2 regions of the Streptomyces endophyticus genome follow, and region 1 is predicted to be linked to the other one. Evidence: riboswitches for the same ligand, from Rfam matches in the RefSeq annotation. Region 1 holds a riboswitch; the other holds the start of a gene.
What was found. Region 1 has a riboswitch for cobalamin ahead of OKJ99_RS13435 (ABC transporter substrate-binding protein). Riboswitches for the same ligand answer to the same signal wherever they lie in the genome.
Positions count from the first base shown of each region.

Region 1 (7,356 bases):
GTCCGTGGGCACGCGGAGGCCAGGGCAGGGTGGGCCGGTGTCTGGATTGTCGCGCGTACGTGCCCGATTCGCCCCTCGTGCCCCCCGGCGTGGCGCGTCCGATCCCGTACGCTCGCCGAATGGCCAGGTACTACGACGTGCACCCAGCAAACCCGCAAGCGCGCCTCATCTCCGCGATCGCCGACAGCATCCGTGACAGCGCGCTCGTCGCCTATCCCACGGACTCCTGCTACGCGCTCGGCTGCCGGCTCGGCAACCGGGCCGGCGTCGACCGGATCCGCACCATCCGGCAGCTCGACGACCGACACCACTTCACACTGGTCTGCCAGGACTTCGCCCAGCTCGGCAGGTTCGTCCAGATCGACAACGACGTGTTCCGCGCCATCAAGGCCGCCACGCCCGGCAGTTACACCTTCATCCTGCCCGCGACGCGCGAGGTGCCGCGGCAGCTGCAACACCCGAAGAAGAAGACCGTGGGCGTGCGCATCCCGGACCACGTGGTGACGCAGGCCCTGCTCGCCGAGCTCGGCGAGCCGCTGCTGTCCAGCACGCTGCTGCTGCCCGGCGAGGAGGAGCCGCTCACCCAGGGCTGGGAGATCAAGGAGCGCCTCGACCACTCGGTGGACGCCGTGGTCGACTCCGGCGACTGCGGCACCGAGCCCACCACGGTCATCGACTTCTCCGGCGGAGAGGTCGAGATCGTACGGCGCGGAGCGGGGGATCCCGAGCGCTTCGAGTGACCCCGCCCGGGAGACACCCCTGCCCAGAAAAATGTCGCACTGATACGAGTCAGTGCGACATTTTTCTGGGCAGGGGTGTCTCACACAGGCGTCGTCGTGCCCAGGTAGCGGATGTGCGGACGGGCGCCGGGCAGAGTGACCTCGGCGCGCACCCCGTACACATCGGCGATCAGTTCCTCGGTCAGTACGTCGCCCGGCTCCCCGGCCGCCACCACCCGGCCCTGGCGCAGCACGACGACCCGCGCGCAGTAGGTGGCGGCGAGGTTCAGGTCGTGCAGGGCGACGACGGACGTGATGCCCAGCGTGCCGATCAGGTCGAGGAGTTCGAGCTGGTGCTGGATGTCGAGGTGGTTGGTCGGCTCGTCGAGCAGCAGCTCGCGCGGCTCCTGCGCGAGCGCCCGCGCGATCTGTACGCGCTGGCGCTCGCCGCCGGACAGCGTGTGCCACAGGCGGTGCGCCCGGTCGGCGAGTCCGCTGCGCTCCAGGGCGTCGCGCACCGCCGCCTCGTCCGCCGCCGACGCGGGCTGCCAGGCGCGGCGGTGCGGGACCCGGCCGAGCCGTACGACGTCGGCGACGGTCAACTCGACCTGGGCGTCGGACTGTTGCTGCACCATCGCGATGCGCCGGGCGGCCTGCTTGCGGCCCACCGAGGCGAGCGGGTCACCGTCGAGTGTGACGACACCGCTGTCCGCGGCGAGCACCCCGGCGAGCAGGCGCAGCAGGGTCGACTTGCCCGAGCCGTTGGGGCCGAGCACGCCGGTGACGGTGCCGGGCTCCGGCGCCACGGACACCCCGTCGAGGACCAGCGCGCCGCCCGGCGACCACGACACGCGCTCCGCGCGCAGCCCCGCCGTCACCGCACACCCCGCTGCCGGTAGAGCACCAGCACGAACGCCGGCACACCGATCAGCGATGTCACCACACCCACCGGAACCTCCTGCGGTTCGAGCACCGTCCGCGCCACCGTGTCCACCCACACCAGGAACACCGCCCCGGCCAGCGCCGTCACCGGAAGCAGCCGGGTGTGCCCCGGACCCACCAGGGCGCGCGCCGCGTGCGGCAGCACCAGCCCGACGAAGCCGATCGCGCCCGCCGCGCTGACCAGGGCCGCCGTCAGCAGCGCCGTCACGCACAGCAGCACGATCCGGGTGCGGGCCACCCGGACGCCGAGTGCGGCCGCCGCCTCCGCGCCGAAGGCGAACGCGTCGAGGGTGCGCCCGTACGCCAGGCACACCACGAGTGTGACGGCGAGCACGGCCAGGCACAGCCACACCTCGGTCCAGCCGACCCCGCTGAGCGAGCCGAGCAGCCAGAACAGCACGCCGCGCGTCGTCTCCGCGTCGGCGGAGGTCAGCACGACGAACGAGGTCAGCGCCGAGAACAGCTGCATCGCCGCGACCCCGCACAGCACCACCCGGTCCGTGCTGCCGCCCAGCATGTGACTGAGCACCAGCACCAGGGCGAACGAACAGACCGCGCCGACGAACGCGCCGCCGGACACCGAGACGGCGCCTCCGCCGAGGCCGAGCACGACGACGAGGACGGCCCCGGTCGACGCCCCCGAGGAGACGCCGAGCACGAACGGGTCGGCGAGCGGATTGCGCAGCAGCGCCTGGAGCACCGTGCCGCACACCGCGAGTCCCGCCCCGCACACCGCCGCGAGCAGCGTCCGCGGCAGCCGCAGATTCCATACGATGCCGTCCCGGATCGGCGAGAGATCCGAGGTCGCCAGGCCCACCCGGTCGCCGACCGCCGCCCATACGTCGCCGACCCGGATCTGCGCGGGACCGATGGTGATGGCGAAAGCCACGGAGGCGCACAGCGCGGCGATGCCGGCCGCCCAGGCGAGCGCGGCGCGAAGGGTGATCCGGGGGGAGGCCTGCGGGGGCGCGGTCGTCCCGGTGCGAGCCGCGACCGTACGAGCCGCAGCTGTGCGAGCCGTCACCGCGCGAGGCCGAACTCGCGCAGCCCCGCGGCCACCCGCTCCACGCCGTCGACCGTCCGGATGGTCGGGTTCATGGCCTGCCCGCTCAGGCGCACGTACCGCTTCTTCTTCACGGCGGTCATGTGCTTGGTGACGGGGTTGGACTCCAGGAACCTGATCTTCTGCGCGGCCGACTCCGCGGACTGCGAGCGGCGCGTCAGATCGCCGATGACCAGCACGTCCGGGTCACGGTCGGCGACCGTCTCCCAGTTGACCTGCGGCCACTCCGCGCGCGTGTCGTCGAAGACGTTGCGTGCCCCGAGCTCCTTGGTGACGACGCCGGGGGCGCCGCAACAGCCCGCCATGTAGGGCGAGTCGGAGTTGGCGAACCAGTACAGGACGTCCACGCCGTGCGCGTCGATGCCCGACGTGGCCGTGCTTACGCGGGACTTGAGCTTGTCGATCAGCTTCTCGCCGCGCTTCTCCACGTCGAAGACGCGCGCGAGATCGCGGATCTCGCCGTACACGACGTCGAGCCCCAGCGCCTTGGTCCGCACCCCGTCCCCGTCGCCGCCGTTGTCCTTGCCCGCGCAGTCGCTGGGGGAGAGGTACGTGGGCACGCCGAGCTTCTCGAACTCCGCGCGCGGCGCCACACCGCCCTTCCCGAGGGTGTACGTGAACGAGGCCGCGGCGAAGTCCGGTTCGGTGCCGAGGACCTTCTCGAACGAGGGATAGCGGTCGGCCAGGCGCGGCACCTTCGCGTTGGCCTTCGCCAGGTCCTTGGGGACCGGGTTGGTCCAGGTGCCGGTGCCGACCATCCGGTCCTCCAGGCCGAGCGAGAGCATGATCTCGGCGGAGCCCTGGTCGAGGGCGACGGCCCGGCGCGGGGTGTGCTCGACCCGCACCTTCTCGCCGCAGTTGTCGAGCGTGACACCGCCGCCGCTCGCGGCATCGTCCTGGGTGGCGGCGGTCGTGCCGCACCCGGTGAGCAGCAGGGCGCCCGCCAACAGCGGGGCGCATCGGCGGAGTTGACGTGCGAACAGCACGGGAGTTCCTTCGCGTCCAGGGCTCATACGCGGAGCCGGCCTACGGTCCGCCCCCACGCCACGCGGCGCTGGAGGCCGCCAGCAGGTCTTCGGACTCGGGGTCGTCCGCGCGGAGCGCCTTCCCAGACCGATGTGCCGGCCCAGTGGCAGTGGCTCCGCCCGTCACCCTCACCGCTGCGCGTCAGTTCCGGGTTCGCACCGGATTCCCTGACCCGTGTGCGTAGAAAAACACACAAAGGTACGACTGGCTCGGCGAAACTATCACGCTGGGCGTCCGCTAGGCGGGGGGCGGTGTGAAGACCGCCTCCAGCTGGGGCCGGGTCCCGTCCCGGTGGTGGTCCATGAGGGAGACGAGGCGTTCGTGGTCCCGGACGCGGAGCGCCTCGACCATCTCCGCGTGCTCGTCGACGATCCGCTTCTGCGATATCGGGTCGTGCAGGAGGTAGGCCCGGTAACCGTCGCTCAGCTGCCAGACGCGGCGCAGCTCGGCGACGACGAGGTCCAGGCCCGACGCGGTGAACATGCGGAAGTGGAAATCGGAGTTGAGGCGGGCCATGGCGGTCAGGTCGCCGCGGGCCGAGGCCTCCGCGATCTGCTCGTTCACGGCGGAGAGCCGCTGGAGTGCGGGGGTCGGGAAGGGCGGCAGCCGGCGCAGCACCTCCGCCTCCAGGACCCGCCGCATCAGATAGGTCTGCTCGAACTCGGCCGCCGTCAGCACCTTCACCCGGTACCCGACGTTGCGGACGTGGTCGAGGACGCCCTCGCTGGCCAGCACCCGCAACGCCTCGCGGACCGGGGCGCGACTGACCCCGAGACGCGCGGCCAGGGCCTCCTGCCGCACCGGGCTGCCCGGTGTCAGATCGCGCGCGAACAGCATCGCCCGCAGCTCCTCCACCACCTGGGCCACCGCACCGGACACCGCGTCAAGACGCTCCGCCCCCGTCTGAGCCGTCACTGTTGCCTGCCTTCCCGCCGAGGGTTGTCGACTCTAACTCCCCTGAACGCGCAGGGGCATTGACATGATGCCGCACCGTGAGTCAGATTGCATCCAATCTCGCTCGGACGGATGTCCAGTTCAGTGGTGAACGTCCCTAAATGAAACCTGTTGATGGCCTCAACGCATGCCATCAGCGGCCGATTTCAGAGGAGGACTCGGCGATGACGCCGAAGGAACCGGCAGAATCGGTAGACAATTCCGAAGGCGCGGCGACGGCCGCAGCGGCGGCTGAGAGCGGCGGCGGATCGCCTGCGGGCCGGCCGCTCGACGGCGTCCGCGTCGTCGACATCACCTCGACGCTCATGGGCCCGTACTGCACCCTGCTGCTCGCCCAGTGGGGCGCCGACGTCATCAAGGTCGAGCCGCCCGCCGGCGACGTCGTCCGCTACATCGGCGACACCCGGGCCAACGGCATGGGCCCCGCCTTCCTCAACACCAACCGCGGCAAGCGCAGCGTCGCCCTCGACCTCAAGGCGCCCGGCGCGGCGCCCGTCCTCGCCGCCCTCGTGGACTCGGCCGACGTCCTCGTGCACAACCTCCGCCCCGCCGCCGCCCGCCGCCTCGGACTCACGGCCGAGTCCGCCCTGGAGCGCAACCCGCGCCTCGTCCACTGCGCGTTCCGCGGTTTCGCCGCCGGCGGGCCCGACTCCGACCGGCCCGCCTACGACGACGTCATCCAGGCCGCCGGAGGCGTCGCCGCGCTCCAGGGCGGCGACGGCGGAGCGGAGTACGTGCGGCAGGCCGCGGCCGACAAGACGGTCGGCATCTACGGGGCCGCGGCGGTGCTCGCCGCGCTGCACGGCCGCCAGGTCACCGGCCGGGGCCGCGCCGTCGAGGTCCCGATGCTGGAGACGATGGCCTCGTTCACCCTGCTCGAACAGCAGGGCGGCCGCGTCTTCGACCCGCCTACGGGCCCCACCGGTTACGCCCGTACCAGCTCCCCGCACCGCCGCCCGTGCCGCACCAAGGACGGCCACCTCGCCGTCATGATCTACACCGACGCCCAGTGGCGTGCCTTCTTCACCGCGATCGGTCGCCCCGCGCTCGCCGACGACCCGCGCTTTCGCACCATCACGGAGCGCACCGAGCACATCGACACCCTCTACTCGATGGTCAACGCCGAACTCTTGCTGCGGACCACGGCCGAGTGGCAGGCCGAGTTCGACGCCCGCGACATACCCGCGACCCGCGTCAACACCCTCGACGACCTCTTCACCGACCCGCACCTGAGCGCCACCGGCTTCTTCGAGCGCACCGAACACCCCACCGAGGGACCGCTGTTGCTCGGCCGGCCACCGGTCCGGATGACCGAACCCGCCGCCGGCGCTTCCCCGTGCGAGGACGAGGGCCCGCTGCGCCCCGCCCCGCACCTCGGCGAGCACACCCGCGAGGTCCTGACCGAGCTCGGCCTGCCCGGCACGGAGGCCGCCGCCCTCTTCGACACCGGTGTGGCCCGCGAGCCGACCGCCGCGACCGCCGCCTGAGAACAGCACCCCGACAGGCCCGAGAACAGCCACCCGACGGTCCTGAGAACGGCCCCCCGAACGGAAGGATCCCCCATGTCCGCGGACGAAGACCTCCTCTACGCCACCCGCGACCACATCGCCACCGTCATCCTCAACCGCCCGCACCGGAAGAACGCGTTCACCCTCCCCATGGCCGACGCCTGGGCCGAGGCCCTGCGCCGCGCCGACGCCGACCCGGACGTCCGCGTCATCGTCGTCACCGGCGCGGGCGACGCCTTCTGCTCCGGCGTCGACCTCGCCGACTTCAAGGGAGAACAGCGCACCCCGATCCAGGAGAAGAGGCTGCTCACCGAGCGGGTGCACCAGGTCGCACGGGCCCTTGAGGACCTCGACAAGCCGGTCCTCGCGGCCGTCGCGGGACCCGCCGTCGGCGCGGGCATGGACATGGCCCTGCTCTGCGACCTGCGCTTCGCCGGCCGCTCCGCCCGCTTCTGCGAGGGCTACATCAAGGTCGGCCTGGTCCCCGGCGACGGCGGCTGCTGGCTGCTGCCCCGCGTCGTCGGCCAGGCCGCCGCGCTGCGCCTGCTGTGGACCGGCGACTTCGTCGACGCGGACGAGGCCAAGCGGCTCGGCATCGTCGAGGACGTCTACGACGACGCCGAACTCCTCGACGAGGTGTACGCGTTCGCCGCCCGCCTCGTGTCCCGGCCGCCCGCCGCCCTCGCCATGATCAAGCGCGCCGTCCGCCAGGGCGCGAACCACGACCTGCGCACCGCGCTCGACCTGATCTCCTCCCACATGGCCGTGGTGACGTCGATGGACGACTCCCGCGAGGCCTACGACGCGTTCCGCGAGAAGCGCACCGGTACGTACTCGGGCTCCTGAGTCCCCTTCTCGCCCGTCTTCTCGCCCGTCCCGCACCGGACTTGAGCTCCAGGAGGCAACCCCCGTATGTCCCCGACCGACACCGCCCGCGCCCCGGCACCCACCTCTCATGGCGCCGACCCGCGGACCGCCGCCCGCGCCCTGGCCACCGAATGGCGGGAGGCCGGCCGCTGCACGCCCCGCAGCGACGCCTGGCTCCGCTCCTTCGACCGCGACTTCAGCCGCGAACTGGCCGCCCGCGGCATGACCGCCATGACCTGGCCGGTGGAGTACGGCGGCCACGCCCTGCGCAACGTCG
Region 1 covers NZ_JAOZYC010000094.1:72,232-79,587, reverse strand. Annotated here, with positions in the region: gene OKJ99_RS13450 (L-threonylcarbamoyladenylate synthase) at 120-740, shown strand; gene OKJ99_RS13445 (ABC transporter ATP-binding protein) at 821-1,597, opposite strand; gene OKJ99_RS13440 (FecCD family ABC transporter permease) at 1,594-2,685, opposite strand; gene OKJ99_RS13435 (ABC transporter substrate-binding protein) at 2,682-3,737, opposite strand; cobalamin riboswitch at 3,792-3,944, opposite strand; gene OKJ99_RS13430 (GntR family transcriptional regulator) at 3,988-4,665, opposite strand; gene OKJ99_RS13425 (CaiB/BaiF CoA transferase family protein) at 4,869-6,191, shown strand; gene OKJ99_RS13420 (enoyl-CoA hydratase/isomerase family protein) at 6,267-7,058, shown strand; gene OKJ99_RS13415 (acyl-CoA dehydrogenase family protein) at 7,125-7,356, shown strand, end outside.

Region 2 (7,356 bases), on a different contig from region 1:
GCGGTGAACGGGTAAGGGGTGCTCATCGAAAACGGACCTCCATCATTAGGGGCGCGGGGAACTGCGCAATCTTTTCGGGGGTCCGGGGGCGCAGCCCCCGGGGACGGGACGGGAAGGGGCGGCGGGGGCGACTTCCCATCACGGCGCCCCCGGCGGCACGAACGGCAACCCCGCAGGCGCGCCCCCCTCGATCAACCGCCAGAGCGCATCCGTATCCGCATGCCGCTCGATCAGATCCCCGAGCCGATCGAGCTGCTCCTCCCGAAGCGCCTCGAACGACGTGTCCGGCGCGGGCACGAACCGCCGCCCCGCCGCGTCGGAGACGGCCCGCAGGAACGCCCGCCGGAACCCGTCCGACTCCAGCGAACCGTGCCAGTGTGTCCCCCACACGGCCCCGACCCGGCACCCGTCCAAGAACGCTTCTCCGCCGAGTACTTCGGCGACACCGTGATGGATCTCGTACCCGTCGACGTACTCCCCGAGCGCCTCGCCGACCGGCCGCGCGAGGGTCTTCTCGGCCTCGAACCGCACGCGTACGGGAAGCAGTCCGAGCCCGTCGACCGTCCCGGCCCGCGACTCGACCTCGTCCTCGATGGACTCGCCGAGCACCTGGAACCCGCCGCAGATGCCGAGCACCGGGCGTCCCTCGGCCGCCCGCCGCGCAAGGGCGTCCGCGAGCCCGCGCTCGCGCAGCCACTCCAGGGCCTTCACGGTGCCGCGCGTCCCCGGCACCACGACCAGGTCCGCGTCGACGAGCTCCTCGGCCCGGTCGACGAACCGCACCACGACACCGGGCTCGGCGGCCAGCGCGTCCACGTCGGTGAAGTTGGACATCAACGGCACCGCGCACACGGCGACCCGCAGCACGTCCTCGCCCACGGGCGGCGCCACGACCGACTCCCGTACGGAGCCCCGCAGGGACACCCGGAGCCCGTCCTCCTCGTCGATGCCGAGGCCGTGCTGGAACGGGAGGACACCGTAAGTGTCGCGCCCGGTAAGGGACTTGAGCATGTCGAGGCCGGGCTCCAACAGGCTCACGTCGCCCCGGAACTTGTTGACGAGATATCCGGCGAGCAGTTCCTGGTCCTCCGGCGCGAGCAGCGCGGTGGTCCCGAAGAACGACGCGAAGACCCCGCCCCGGTCGATGTCGCCGACGACGAGCACCGGAAGCCGCGCGGCCCGCGCGAGCCCCATGTTCACGATGTCCGTGCGCCGCAGATTGATCTCGGCGGGTGACCCGGCGCCCTCACAGATCACGGCGTCATGGGTGGCCCGCAGCTCTTCCAGGCACCCCACCACGGTGTCGAGCAGCGCCGCCTGCCGTCCGCCGTGGTAGCCACGCGCGCTCAGCTCGCCCACGGGCTTGCCCATGAGGACGACCTGGCTGCTGCGGTCACTGCCCGGCTTCAGCAGTACGGGGTTCATGAGCGCGCTGGGCTCTGCCCGCGCGGCCTGCGCCTGCATCGCCTGGGCCCGCCCGATCTCGGCGCCCTCCCTGGTCACGAACGAGTTCAGGGACATGTTCTGCCCCTTGAACGGCGCGACCTTCACACCTTGCCGCACCAGCCACCGGCAGATCCCGGCGGTGACGACACTCTTCCCGGCGTCGGAGGTGGTCCCCGCGACGAGGAGCCCTCCGCCCGTCATCGCCGCCCCCGTGCTCGTACCAGTCGCGCACCCACACAGACTCCCAACGCCAACAGAGACACCCGCCGTGACAGCCGCACGGCCCGATCCACATCACGTACCTCGACCGCTCGCCCCGGCGCGTTCAGCACCGGCCGGTGCTCGACCCGGCCGCCGTACGCCAAGGTCCCGCCGAGCCGCACCCCGAGGGCCCCCGCGAAGGAGGACTCGACGACGCCCGCGTTCGGACTCGGATGCCGCCCGGCGTCCGCCCGCCACGCGCCCAGTGCCTCCCGGGGCCTGCCACCGGCGAGGACGGCGAGCGCACCCGTCAGCCGGGCCCCAGGCCAGCCGGCGACGTCGTCGAGGCGGGCCGAGGCCCAGCCGAATCGCCGGTACTTCACGGACTTGTGCCCGACCATCGCGTCGAGCGTGTTCACGGCGCGGAAGGCGACCAGGCCCGGCACCCCGCCGAGCGCGCCCCACACGAGCGCGCCCACGACGGCGTCGGAGGTGTTCTCGGCGACGGACTCCACGACGCCCCGCGCGATCCCGGCGGCGTCGAGTCCCTGCGGGTCACGGCCGCACAGCCGGGGCAGCAGCTCCCGCGCGAGCTCCACGTCCCCGGCGTCGAGCGCGGACCCGACCGCCCGCGCCTCCCTGCCCAGCGAGGTGCCGCCGACGACGGCCCAGGTGGCGGCGGCCGTCAGCGCGACGGAGGCGGCGGGGGAGCGGCGTACGAGACGGGAGGCGGCAGCGGCGAGAGCGGCGGCGCCACCGGCACACACCGCGGTGTGCAGGGCGCCCGCGCCACGGTGGTCCCGCCACAGCCCGCGCTCGACGGCCGCGGCGGCGCGGCCGAATCCGGCGACGGGGTGCCCACGGCGCGGATCGCCAAGAAGAAGGTCGGCGAGGATTCCGGCGGCGGCACCGCACGCGTACACGCGCTCGTGCCGCCAGGTGCCGCGCGGGGCGAACATGGCGGTAGGTGTCCTCACTCAGGGTGTCCACGCCCTGGTTCGAAGAGACCGGCAGCGAGAGTTCCTGGCTCGCCCCTTTGGAGAAGGGGGTTCACAGTGGCGGGACCGCGCCGGATTCGCACCGGCTTCCTCAACTGCTGCCGTATATGGCGGGGGAAGTCCACCACGCTCCGAGTTGGCACGTCAACTTGCTGTTCAGGCGCACGAAGGCGGGGTGCCGGACGCCGAACGTCCCGCACCCCGCCTTCGTACACCCAGCGCTGTGTCCTGAGCCGGGTCAGGCCACGATCAGATAGATCCCGTAGGCCACGGCCGCCGCGCAGAGCGCGAAGCAGACGTACGCCCCGGACGTCGTGACCGCCGCCGAGCCACCGTCGCGCGCCGCCGTCTCCCGCTTGGAGAGGCCCACGATGCCGAGGGTGAACAGGCCGACGAGGGCCACGGTGACGACGAGAGAGACGCCGAAGACGGAGCCGAGGGCCGCCCAGTCGATCTTCATTCCTGCCCTGCTTCCTTCTGCACTACAGCGTGGCGCCGGCGGGGCGCGCGGGGTCGTTCACCGCACCGGCCTTCGGCCGGTCGTGGATCTTCGCCTCGGACTCGGCCGGCTCGACCGTGCCCGCCGGCGGCGGGGTGACCGAGGCGATCGCGGCCGTCACGACACCCGGAGCCTCCTGCGCGGGGGCGGTGTGCGGCTCGTCCGCCGTGACGTTGGTGTGGTCGATGGAGTTGCGACGCGAGAGCTTCCAGATGATGCCGGAGCCGATCACGAGCAGCGCGGCGGTGAGGCCGATGCCCCACGGTCCCTGCTTGGTGAGGAACTCGGCGCCCGCGCCCACCAGACCGGCGGCCGGCAGCGTCAGGCCCCACGCGATGAACATCCGGGAGGCGGTCGACCAGCGGACCACGCCGCCCTTGCGGCCGAGGCCCGCGCCCATCACACCGCCGGAGCAGACCTGCGTGGTGGAGAGCGAGAAGCCCAGGTGCGAGGAGGCGAGGATCGCCGTCGCCGCACTGGTCTGCGCCGCGAAGCCCTGCTGCGGCGCGAGTTCGGTGAGGCCCTTGCCCATGGTCCGGATGATGCGCCAGCCGCCCAGGTACGTACCGAGCGCGATGGCGATACCGGCCGAGACGATGACCCACAGCGGCGGGTCGGCGTTGGGCGCGATGGCGCCACCGGTGATCAGGGCGAGCGTGATGATGCCCATCGTCTTCTGCGCGTCGTTCGTGCCGTGCGCGAGGGAGACGAGACCCGCGGAGGCGATCTGCCCCGCGCGGTAGCCCTTGGCGGTCGCCCGCTGGTCCGTCTTCTTGCTGATGCGGTAGGTCAGGCGGGTCGCCAGCATCGAGGCGATGCCGGCGACGAGCGGAGCGGCGACCGCGGGCAGCAGGATCTTGGTGACGACGGTCCCGCCGTTGACCGAGGACCAGCCCATCGACATGACCGCGGCGCCGATGAGGCCGCCGAACAGGGCGTGCGAGGAGCTGGACGGCAGGCCGAGCAGCCAGGTCAGCAGATTCCAGAGGATGGCGCCCACCAGCGCCGCGAAAATGACCTCTGTCTTGAGGCCGTCCTCATTGACGATGCCGCCGGAGATCGTCTTCGCGACTTCGACGGAGAGGAACGCTCCGACGAGGTTCAGCACGGCGGACATGGCCACCGCCGTCTTCGGCTTGAGAGCGCCTGTCGAGATGGTCGTCGCCATCGCGTTGGCGGTGTCGTGGAAACCGTTGGTGAAATCAAAGACCAGCGCGGTAACGATCACGATCGCTAGGAGCAGCGTGATGTGTTCCATTTACCCAGGCTTCGGTTGGACGTCAGTGGCACTTGGAACGTAAAGAAGCCGAGTGAACGGAAGATGAACTGGGCCGGGCGTCCCGGTGACCCGAACCGGAGGGGCCTCGCTCCGCTTCTCCCGAGGCGGCGCCGCGGGTTCCGGTTCGAGGCGCCCTCGGCCCCGGAACCAGGGGCTCCGGGGACCTTCGGCAGGGCCTTTCGGCTACCCCCTCGCGAACCGCTTGAGCTGGGCCATCGAGCCGTTGAAGAGATTCTGGTCACCCGGCAGCCGGCCCCTGTCGGCGTACTGCCAGAACGTCCAGTAGGACCAGCCCGCCGGTAGTGCGCCAGCGCGCTCGTCGTACCGGGCGAGCCACAACGCGTGGTTGGCGGCGAACGCCCGGCTGTTGCCTGTGCACTGCTTCCACCATCGCGCGTTGGTGTAGATGACCGGACGGCGCCCGGTCCGCCGCACGACCTCGTTGCTGAAGGAGCCGATCCAGGACACCAGCGTGGACTTCCGCAGCCCGTAGCAGGGGTGCTTGCCCTTGCCGTACGGGTTGTACTCGATGTCCAGCGTGGGCGGCAGCGTCCAGCCGTCGCGCCGCCAGGCCCCGCCGTTGCGCACGAAGTACGAGGCCTGCGCCTTGCCGGAGGACTTCTGCGGCAGCGCGAAGTGGTACGCGCCGCGAACGATGCCCGCGTTCCGGGCGCCCTTGTACTGCCGGGAGAAGTAGGGGTTGCGGTAGTTCGTCGACTCGGTCGCCTTGATGTAGACGAACCGGGCGCCCTTGTTCTTCGCCTTCTGCCAGTTCACGTTCTTCTGGTGCGACGAGACGTCGTGCCCGCGCGGCTTGCCCGCGCCCTGGGCCGGCAGCTCCGCCAGCAGGGTGCCACCGATGGTCAGTGCGGCGACGGTCGTGAGGGCGGCGGCGCGGCGGCGACGCGGGGACGAGGTGCGGCTGAGAGCCATGAATACCCCCCGAAAGTGACGACGTGCATGACAAATCCCCAGGGAACTCCCAGAGAGTAGCGAGAGATCATCAATTACCCGGTCAAGGTCGGCCAAATAACATCGGACAGTGATCAATCCCCATATGGGGTATTCCGGAGGATCGTGCTCCGCGCTCATCCGCACCGGTCACCGCACCGGTCACCGCGTCAGGAGGCTGGCAGGATGCGCGCCATGACACAGCTTCAGGAACGCGACGAGGCATGGCGGGAACTGGTGCTGACGGCCCGTCGGACGGTGACGGACGGCCTGGTCGTCGGGACCTCGGGCAACGTCTCGGTACGAGTGGGCGGGAGCGACGGCGACACGGTCCTCGTCACACCGACCGGCGTCCCGTACGAGGAGCTCGGCCCGGACGATCTCGTCGCCGTCGGCCTCGACGGCGAGCGGCGGGCCGGCACCCTGAAGCCGACCAGCGAACTCCCCATGCACCTCGCGGTCTACCGGCACACCGAGGCCCGCGCCGTCGTGCACACCCACGCCGTGCACGCCACCGCGGTCTCCACGCTCGTGCCCGAACTCCCGCCCGTGCACTACATGACGGCGGCCCTCGGCGGCCCCGTCCGGGTCGCCCCCTACGCCACGTACGGAACCCAAGAGTTGGCCGAGAACATGCTGCTCGCACTGGCCGACCGCACGGGATGCCTGCTCCAGAACCACGGCGCGCTCACATACGGAGACACCCTTTCCGCCGCCTACGACCGCACAGCCCAACTGGAGTGGATGTGCCACCTGTGGCTCACCGCCCACTCCGTCCCCGGCCTGACCCCGTCGCTGCTGACCGGGGAGCAGCTGCGCGAGGTGGGGGAGCGGCTGGGCGGATACGGGCAGCGGGGCGCCCGGTGACTTGTCCACGCCGTTCGCGTCACCCGTAGCCGTCGCCCCACTGGCCGGGGCGGGCGCGGGCCCCGACACTGGACGGGTGCGCACCGCCAGAGCGACGGCCGCTGCCGTCACCGCCGTCCTAGGGGCCTCGGCCGCCGCGATCGCCGCGGGCCGCCTGGCCAGCGACGCGGCGCTCAAAGCGCCCGCAGGCCGCCCCCTGCCCACCGAGCCGAGACTCACCGTGCACGCCACCGCCGCGGGCCAGGTCACCCTGACCCGCGACCTGGCCTCGCTGCGCCCCGGCACGTACGGGCTGCAGGGCGACGGCTACCACGCGGTGGTCGGTCCGGTCGTCGAATCGGCCACGACCTCCGCCGACACCGTCGTACGCCGCCTGGAGCGGGTCACCCACGGGACCCTGGAACCCGGCGCCAAGGCCTGGCTGACGCCCCAGGTGCACATCGGCGACCCCAAGGCCGCACTCGGCCTCGACCACGCCGACGTCGACGTGCCCGGCGAACTCGGCGCGCTGCCCGCCTGGTTCGTGCCCGGCACCCGCGACACGTGGGTGATCACCGTGCACGGCCTCGGCTCCACCCGCGAACACCCCATGAACCTCATGGAGTTCCTGCACCACCACCAGTTCCCCGTGCTCGACCTCGCCTACCGCGGCGACCTCGGCGCGCCCCGCTCCCCGGACGGCCTCGGCCACCTCGGCGAGACGGAGTGGCGCGACCTGGACGCGGCGATCCGCTACGCCGTGCGCTACGGCGCGCGCGACGTCATCGTGCTCGGCTGGTCGACGGGCGCCGCGATGGCCCTGCACGCGGCGGCCCACTCGGCGCTGCGCGACCGCGTCAAGGGCCTGGTCCTGGACTCGCCGGTGCTCAGCTGGGAGGCGACGCTGCGCGCCCTGGCCCGCGCCCGCCGCACCCCGGGCCTCCTGCTCCCGCTCGCGGTCCGCGCCGCACAGGGCCGCACGGGCCTGAGCGGCGACCGCCTCTCGGCGGCCGCGGACCCACGCGCCCTCAAGGTCCCCACGCTCCTGGTCCACGGCCCCGGCGACGCGGTGTCCCCGTGGTCGCTCTCCCGCCGCCTTGCGGACCGCCGCCCGGACCTGGTCACCCTCCACGAGG
Region 2 covers NZ_JAOZYC010000107.1:59,588-66,943, reverse strand. Annotated here, with positions in the region: gene OKJ99_RS15895 (putative cobaltochelatase) at 1-26, opposite strand, end outside; gene OKJ99_RS15890 (cobyric acid synthase) at 139-1,647, opposite strand; gene OKJ99_RS15885 (cobalamin biosynthesis protein) at 1,644-2,606, opposite strand; cobalamin riboswitch at 2,644-2,785, opposite strand; gene OKJ99_RS15880 (hypothetical protein) at 2,884-3,105, opposite strand; gene OKJ99_RS15875 (inorganic phosphate transporter) at 3,128-4,402, opposite strand; gene OKJ99_RS15870 (lysozyme) at 4,607-5,356, opposite strand; gene OKJ99_RS15865 (class II aldolase/adducin family protein) at 5,561-6,241, shown strand; gene OKJ99_RS15860 (alpha/beta hydrolase) at 6,318-7,356, shown strand, end outside.
Region 2: it holds a riboswitch for cobalamin, as region 1 does, so the genes downstream of both, OKJ99_RS15885 (cobalamin biosynthesis protein) here and OKJ99_RS13435 (ABC transporter substrate-binding protein) in region 1, are expected to answer to the same signal.